Regions from separate parts of the Geobacillus sp. 47C-IIb genome, predicted to be linked through region 1. Evidence: a T-box and tRNA genes for the amino acid it is inferred to sense, from the RefSeq annotation. Region 1 holds a T-box; the other holds one or more tRNA genes.

Evidence for each region. A T-box is a leader RNA that pairs with one kind of tRNA and senses whether it is charged. The one in region 1 lies ahead of tyrS (tyrosine--tRNA ligase), so its partner is inferred to be a tRNA-Tyr.
Region 2: it encodes a tRNA-Tyr, which carries the amino acid that the T-box ahead of tyrS (tyrosine--tRNA ligase) is inferred to sense. The anticodon was not compared.

Annotation. Positions count from the first base shown of each region.
Region 1 is NZ_CP061473.1:1,160,123-1,164,087, reverse strand. Features, by position in the region: gene IC804_RS05860 (transglycosylase domain-containing protein) at 1-968, opposite strand, end outside; T-box leader at 1,125-1,349, shown strand; gene tyrS (tyrosine--tRNA ligase) at 1,404-2,663, shown strand; partial or broken gene IC804_RS05850 (IS982 family transposase) at 2,739-3,550, shown strand; gene IC804_RS05845 (PAS domain S-box protein) at 3,686-3,965, shown strand, end outside.
Region 2 is NZ_CP061473.1:117,392-121,356, reverse strand. Features, by position in the region: rRNA gene rrf (5S ribosomal RNA) at 447-563, shown strand; tRNA gene IC804_RS00625 (tRNA-Val) at 573-647, shown strand; tRNA gene IC804_RS00620 (tRNA-Ala) at 652-723, shown strand; tRNA gene IC804_RS00615 (tRNA-Leu) at 732-814, shown strand; tRNA gene IC804_RS00610 (tRNA-Ser) at 832-924, shown strand; tRNA gene IC804_RS00605 (tRNA-Thr) at 962-1,034, shown strand; tRNA gene IC804_RS00600 (tRNA-Tyr) at 1,046-1,127, shown strand; tRNA gene IC804_RS00595 (tRNA-Ile) at 1,146-1,219, shown strand; gene IC804_RS00590 (MBL fold metallo-hydrolase) at 1,506-2,354, opposite strand; gene IC804_RS00585 (phasin family protein) at 2,521-2,820, shown strand; gene IC804_RS00580 (ABC1 kinase family protein) at 2,872-3,965, shown strand, end outside.

The DNA.
Region 1 (3,965 bases):
AACGTTTCCGCAAGCACGTCTTTGGCTCGTCTTTCGATTTCCATTGTTAAAAACGGATAGCGCTCAAACGGTGTCGGTTTCGGAGCGGCGAAATGCTTCGTCACATCGTAGGCGAGCGCTTCTTTATACTGCTTATCAGAAATATAACCAGCGCGCTTCATCCGGTAGAGCACTGTTTTCATCCGTTCCAATCCGGCCGATATATCTTGTTTGCGGCTCCCATCAGCGGTAAACGGTGTATAGACGAACGGGTTTTGCGGCAAGCCGGCTAAAAACGCCGCTTGGGCGAGATTGAGTTCTTTGGCGTCAACGCCAAACACTCCTTGGGCAGCGGCTTGGATGCCGGCGATGTTGCGGCCCGATGAACTGCGGCCGAACGGAACAACGTTTAAGTAGGCCTCTAAAATTTCTTCCTTGGAAAAAAACCGTTCCAAGCGCATCGCCAATAACATTTCCTTCGCCTTGCGTTCAAACGACACTTCACTGGTCAGCAGCTGGTTTTTGACGAGTTGCTGCGTAAGTGTACTGCCGCCGCTTTTGATCGGTGAATTGGTCACTTCTTGAAATATAGCGCGAATGACAGCCTTGGGAACGACGCCGTCATGCTCGTAAAAATGCTCATCTTCCGTGGCGATCACCGCCTGCACAACGTACGGGGAGACGTCGGCAAGGCGCACCGACTCGCGGTCGAGATCAGATCGGAATTGGCCTAAATAGATGCCGTCAGCAAAATACATATGGCTCGTTTCTTCATAGCTGTAAATCTCATTTTTCAGTTGGTCATGGGACGGAACCTCCATATCTTTCACCAAAAAGGCAAAATAGCCGGCACCGATGCCCACGGCAAAACAAACAAGACAGAGTGTGGCGATGAGCAAAATAAGGATGACATTCCAGACGACGTCATATGTAAGGGAAAAATAGTACCACACTTTTTGTAAAGAAGCTCGAAACCGTTTTTGTTCCATATCGGGCCCCCTATAATGGCAAATCATATATATAAAGTATAGCATACTCGCATGTTCTGTTGCGGGATTTTGTCGCTTTTTCGCCATTTGTGGCGAAAAAAGCCGGAGTTGACAGTGAGTGTGCTGGTATGGTAAAAGAATGTATATATTCATACCGACAAAGCGATGACGGGAACAAGTAGCGGTTGTCTCCCTGGTGCAGAGAGCTGGCGGGTGGTGCGAGCCAGTCCATAGGCAAACGTGAATTACCTCCCCGAGCAGCGATGGTGAACGGCTTTGTCGCCTAGTAGCCGTCTGCCGGCATGCGCCGTTACCGAAATGAGCGAGAAAGCAACATGCTTTCTAAGTAGGGTGGTACCGCGACGAACACTCGCCCCTTCATGCAGGGCGGGTGTTTTCTTTTTTGACGACATTCATTAAAGAGGTGAGAAAAACATGAACCTGCTTGAAGAACTGCAATGGCGCGGACTTGTCAATCAAACGACGGATGAGGATGGGCTTCGAAAGCTCCTGAATGAGGAGAAGGTGACGCTTTATTGCGGGTTTGACCCGACAGCAGACAGCTTGCATATCGGCCATTTGGTCACGATCATGACCTTGCGTCGCTTCCAACAGGCGGGGCATCAACCGATCGCCTTAGTCGGCGGCGCCACCGGTTTGATCGGCGATCCGAGTGGCAGAAAAAGCGAGCGCACGCTCAACGCCAAGGAGACGGTCGAGACGTGGAGCGCCCGAATCAAAGCGCAACTCGAGCGGTTTCTTGATTTTGAGGCTGAGAGCAATCCAGCGAAAATCAAAAACAACTACGACTGGATCGGGCCGCTTGATGTCATTTCGTTTTTGCGTGACATCGGCAAGCATTTCAGCGTCAATTACATGCTTGCGAAAGAATCGGTGCAGTCGCGCATTGAAATGGGCATTTCGTTTACCGAGTTCAGCTATATGATGCTGCAGGCGTACGACTTCCTCAACTTGTACGAAACGGAAGGTTGCCGACTACAAATCGGTGGCAGCGACCAATGGGGCAACATCACGGCGGGGCTTGAGCTCATCCGCAGAACGAAAGGTGAGGCGAAAGCATTCGGTTTGACGGTTCCGCTCGTGACGAAAGCCGATGGGACGAAGTTTGGAAAAACGGAAAGCGGCGCGGTTTGGCTCGATCCGGAAAAAACGTCGCCGTATGAGTTTTACCAGTTCTGGATCAACACCGATGACCGCGATGTGATCCGTTACTTAAAATATTTCACGTTCTTGACAAAAGAAGAGATCGACGCGCTTGAACAAGAGCTGCGCGAAGCGCCGGAGAAGCGGGTGGCGCAAAAAACGCTTGCTTCCGAAGTGACGAAGCTCGTGCATGGCGAAGAGGCGCTCAATCAAGCGATTCGTATTTCAGAAGCACTCTTTAGCGGCGACATTGCCGAGCTGACGGCTGTGGAAATCGAGCAAGGGTTTAAAAACGTGCCGTCGTTTGTCCATGAAGGAGGCGACGTCCCGCTCGTCGAGCTGCTCGTAGCTGCCGGCATCTCGCCATCGAAGCGGCAGGCGCGCGAAGATGTTCAAAACGGTGCGATTTATGTTAACGGCGAGCGCATCCAAGATGTCGGCGCTGTCTTAACGGCCGAACACCGTTTGGAAGGGCGGTTTACCGTGATCCGCCGAGGCAAGAAGAAGTATTATTTAATCCGCTACGCTTAAACAAAAAAGCTCCGAAATGCATCGGCATTTCGGAGCTTTTTTTGCGCATTAACGCGAGTAGAACTCAATTGTTTCATCTCACTTGATATATCAGTGTTTAAAAACCTTCTTAAAAATTACCTCAATCAAATTCATTTTCTCCATTTGTTGAAACAGAAAGAAGAAGTTATCATCACGATTCGTGCACTTGGAAAGTTGTTAGGCTTCACTTCCGAACAGGTTTGGCACCAGTTTGTGATCAGGAATTAGTTTTCCAAGGGCTTGTTCCCTGAATGTTCTTGACACAACTGTCGTTGTCGAGCACTTGACTTTGCCATCAAGTGGGGCAGCACCAGCTGGCCAAGCGTGGACAACACCGTGTGTATGCGATCGTGGACAGTTTGCCGCTTAAGCTATGTCATCCATTCCGAATGGATCGCACCAAACGGTTTCGTAGAGAAGCGGATATTGGCTATTGTGCTTCGAAAAAGATCGTTTTCAAACTTTATCCGCAGATCACCAATTAAGGAGTTCCGATGGGATACGCCATCAATGAAGCATCTTGTGTATGATCGGGTGCCGCTGAAACCATCATAGTGCAAATTCTACATCCATAAACCTAGGTGGACAAAGAGTACATCAGCCAAAAACTACAAAAGGAGCTGTACAAAGAGCATCGAGTTGCTTTTTGAATGCCCGTTCGAAAAAATGAGCGAATTCGCCAATCCATCTCATGGAAACAGCGGATGAAATGAAAATGCAAAGTGATTGAAACCGTGTTTTCGATTTTCAGCGATTTGTATTGGCTCATCGAGATTCGAGCGAACTCGATTTCGAGATTTGAAACGGCACTAGATGGGATTTTACTGGCTTACTCCTTTGTTGTTCTTCGGTTAGTTGAGTGTTAACGCTCCACTAGCACCAGGGGGATATAAATAATGGTTATAATATTGAGAAAATTAATATTATTACTAAAATAAATGATATAATATTGTTCAAGAGAATGCACATTAGAATACATTGATTAAAAGTGGGGGATGTAAATGGTTCCAGACCTTAAACATATCAATCGGTTTCCAATGAATAATCAACATATGCTACAGCATGAATGTGTTTACAAAATAGCATTAGATCATTTATACGATGGTGTTTTCATTACAGACAACGAATGTAAAATTCTTTACGTTAATGAAGCGTATACAAAAATGTCAGGTCTTAAATATGAAGATGTTGTCGGCCATTATGTGGATGATTTAGAAGCAAAAGGTATATTTAAAAATTCTACTTCACCTCATGTTCGAAGGGAAAACAAGATTATTAGTT
Region 2 (3,965 bases), 1.0 Mb from region 1:
ATAAAATTAACTGGATTATAAATATTGACTTAGAATCAGTTCATAAGTATAATAAAAATTGTCGCTTCGTTAGATGAGGGTGAAGCAAAAGAAAACAACGAAACATGGTCTTTAATAAAAAATAAACCTTGACAAAATAAATATTTTATCTATATAATAAAAACTGTCCGATTTTGAAGTTTTGGTTTTATGCGAAGATTGATTTTAAGAAAAAACGCTTGACATCTGTTGGAAAAATGATATATTAGTAAACTGCTTGAGGTTTTGCTTGTGTCTACGCCTACAAGCAGGAACAGGAAAGGTCAGTTTCTCGACAAAAGGTTGCGAAAATGAAAGTTCAAGAGATAGTTTTGTTTCTTGAAAGTTGAACGGAACAAAACAAAAAAAGAATAAAAAAACTATTGACAATAAATCAAAATCATTTATAATAAATAATGTCGCCATTGCCTAGTGGTGATAGCGGAGAGGAAACACCCGTTCCCATCCCGAACACGGAAGTTAAGCTCTCCAGCGCCGATGGTAGTTGGGGCCAGCGCCCCTGCAAGAGTAGGTCGCTGCTAGGCATAGAATACGGAGTATTAGCTCAGCGGGAGAGCACCACGTTGACAGCGTGGGGGTCACTGGTTCGATCCCAGTATACTCCACCATCATGGGGCGTTAGTTCAGGGGGAGAACGCTTCGCTGGCAGCGAAGAGGTCAGGGGTTCAAATCCCCTACGCTCCATTGATTATGCGGTCGTGGCGGAATGGCAGACGCGCTAGGTTGAGGGCCTAGTGGGGGCGACCCCGTGGAGGTTCAAGTCCTCTCGACCGCATCGCTCCAAATAGTTACGGAGGAGTACCCAAGTCTGGCTGAAGGGGTCGGTTTCGAAAACCGATAGGGGTGTCACAGCCCGCGGGGGTTCGAATCCCTCCTCCTCCGCCATAAATTCATCAACAATGAGTCTCCTTCTTAATATTATGCCGACTTAGCTCAATTGGTAGAGCAACTGAATCGTAATCAGTAGGTTGCGGGTTCAAGTCCTGCAGTCGGCATTGTTAATCATGGAGGGGTAGCGAAGTGGCTAAACGCGGCGGACTGTAAATCCGCTCCCTTTGGGTTCGGCGGTTCGAATCCGTCCCCCTCCATTTTTATTTCTTATAAACGGGCCTATAGCTCAGCTGGTTAGAGCGCACGCCTGATAAGCGTGAGGTCGGTGGTTCAAGTCCACTTAGGCCCATCTATTATGATGGACGACAAGAGTGATTCTTGTCGTCCTTTTTGCGTTGTCGAGGCATAATGTGCTCTACCATCTCCATGGAGAATCCTCTGACTTTCACATGTGAGTGCATGGTCTTCATTTTCAGCAGCAAAACGTCCCTTTAGTGTCTGCCATTTAACAACGAAAGGGTGCCCTGTTCAGACACCCTCCCCTGTTTTTTACATCATTCTGAAAGTGGTTTCAGCAGAGAAACTTCCGCTTCAAACAAAACTAGAAGCCGTTCACGGAACGATGGTCCGTTTGCCTAATGGACGTACTTTCCATAATCAGGGGTAGCGATACGGTCAAAATCACGGGCGAGTTTTGTCAACCCTTCGCGCAGCTCTTTGCCGGCGACAGGAGCACCGTGCCCGGTGATGGCGACTGACGGAAAGAGTGCGGCTAACTTGCGCACGGATTCGCGGGCGGCGGGCCAGTCGATTGTATAATAGCGTGGCGGGCCGTTAATTTCTGTTTGTTGGGTCAATACTTTATATAACGAGTCTTGACGGACGGTGACGAACGCATCGCCCGCGATTAAGGCAGCGTCGCGTGAACGGAATAAGGAAATGTGTCCCGGAGTGTGCCCCGGTGTGTGTATCCAACGGAACTCTGGCAAGTGCGGGACGGTGCCGTCCTCAGGAAGCGGTTGAACGCGGTTGCCTAACTGAATCGGTTCGTTTGGGAAAAACGGTGATATTTTGGCGATGAAGCCGCCTTCGACAGCAGCGTCAGGTTCAGGATAGCGAGCTTTTCCGGTCAAATAAGGAAGTTCGGCTGGGTGGGCATAGACCGTAACATTCCAATGCTTCACAAGCTCAACAATCGCCCCCACGTGGTCAAAATGGCCGTGAGTTAAAATAATCGCTTGCGGGCGGCTGTTCTCTCCAAAACGTTGTTCCACAACGGAAATAATGTCATCAGCCGACCCCGGCATGCCAGCATCGACCAATACAAACGTGCGGTCGTCCGGCCGGCCGACAAGACAAATGTTCACGATTTGGATCGTGTGACAGTACAAATCGGGCAGCACGCTAATGCCGACACCGCTTGCTGCCGATGTCGCGGGAATGAAATGGTAGTCTTCTCCATAATGCAGCTGTTCATCAGTCATTGGGACCCCTCCTATGAATGATCGTCCAACGATAGCATGCCGCCCGATCACATGAGGTATACAAAACAGCATTCGATCCGTACGGGAAATCCGCGACCTAGCTCGACAAGGATCATCGAAAAATGGTACGATAAGGAAAAAGGATGGATAAAGGAGGATAAAACGGATGAGCATTTTGAAAAAAGGGTTGGCATTTGGACTTGGATTAGCCATTGCTAGCAAAGAACAAGTGGAAAAATTGATCGATGAGTTGGTCAAAAAAGGGGAGTTGTCGCTTGATGAATCGAAAGAAGTAATCGACCAATGGAAGCAGCAAACCGAAGAGCGGAAAGCGGAAGTGCAACGACTTGTGCGCGAGCAAATCAAACAAATGATTGACAAGCTTGATTTAGCGACGAAGGAAGACGTTCGACAGCTCGAGGAGCGAATCCGCCGCCTTGAAGAAAAGGAACAAAGCGGGCAGTAAACGAATACGGCCTGTCCGCTCGCTTTTTGCCGTTGTAAGGGAGATGGTCGGATGATCGGAAAGCGGATGCGCCATATTGGTCGATATCATGAAATTGCCGTCGCCTTGCTTCGGCACGGATTCGGGATGATCGTCGATGAACTCGGTTTTTCGTCCTTTCTTTCCTTGCCGCCGCGCGGGCGAACCGAACAAGGGAAACGGGAAGGAAAAACGGTCGGAGAACGTCTGCGCCTTGTGCTCGAGGAACTCGGTCCGACATTTATTAAGCTTGGGCAAATCGCCAGCACGCGACCGGATTTGATCCCTCGATATATCATTTGCGAATTGGAAAAGTTGCAAGATCAAGTTCCACCGTTTCCATTTCCTGAGGTCCGCCGGATTGTGGAAACAGAATTGGGAGGGCCGCTCGAGGAGCTTTTTCGATCATTTGACGAAATCCCACTAGCAGCCGCTTCGCTCGGGCAAGTACATCGGGCCGTTCTTCCTTCCGGACAAGCTGTCGTGGTGAAAATACAGCGCCCGCATATTGCAGCGCGGATTGAGACGGATTTGGATATTTTACAAGACTTAGCAGTGCTCGCGGAACGGCGCTTAGATTGGGCGGCGTCTTATCGGCTCACTGAAATCGTTGACGAATTGGCAAAGTCGCTGCGGCAGGAGCTCGATTACACCATCGAGGCGCGCCATGCGGAAACGTTTGCTAATCAATTTGCCGATGACCCGTCTGTATACGTGCCCGGCGTTTTTTGGGAGTATACGACGAAACTAGTGCTGACGATGGAATATGTGGAGGGGGTTAAGCTCGGGGAAATCGAGCGCCTGAAAGAGAGCGGTCATTCGTTAAAGACACTGGCTGAGCGCTTGACTGTCTCGATGTTAAAGCAAATGTTCGAACATGGATTCTTCCATGGCGATCCTCATCCGGGCAATGTATTCGTTCTCCCCGATGGGATGCTTGCCTTTATTGATTTCGGCTTAATGGGACGCCTCCGTCCGAATGTCAAGCATCACCTTTCCTCACTTATCATCGCTTTGATGCGGCAAAACACCGACGGGGTGTTGAACGCCATTTATGGCCTCGGGCTTGTTCCGGCTGAGGTCGATGAGGGGAAGCTGCGCGACGATATTGACGAGTTGCGCGAGAA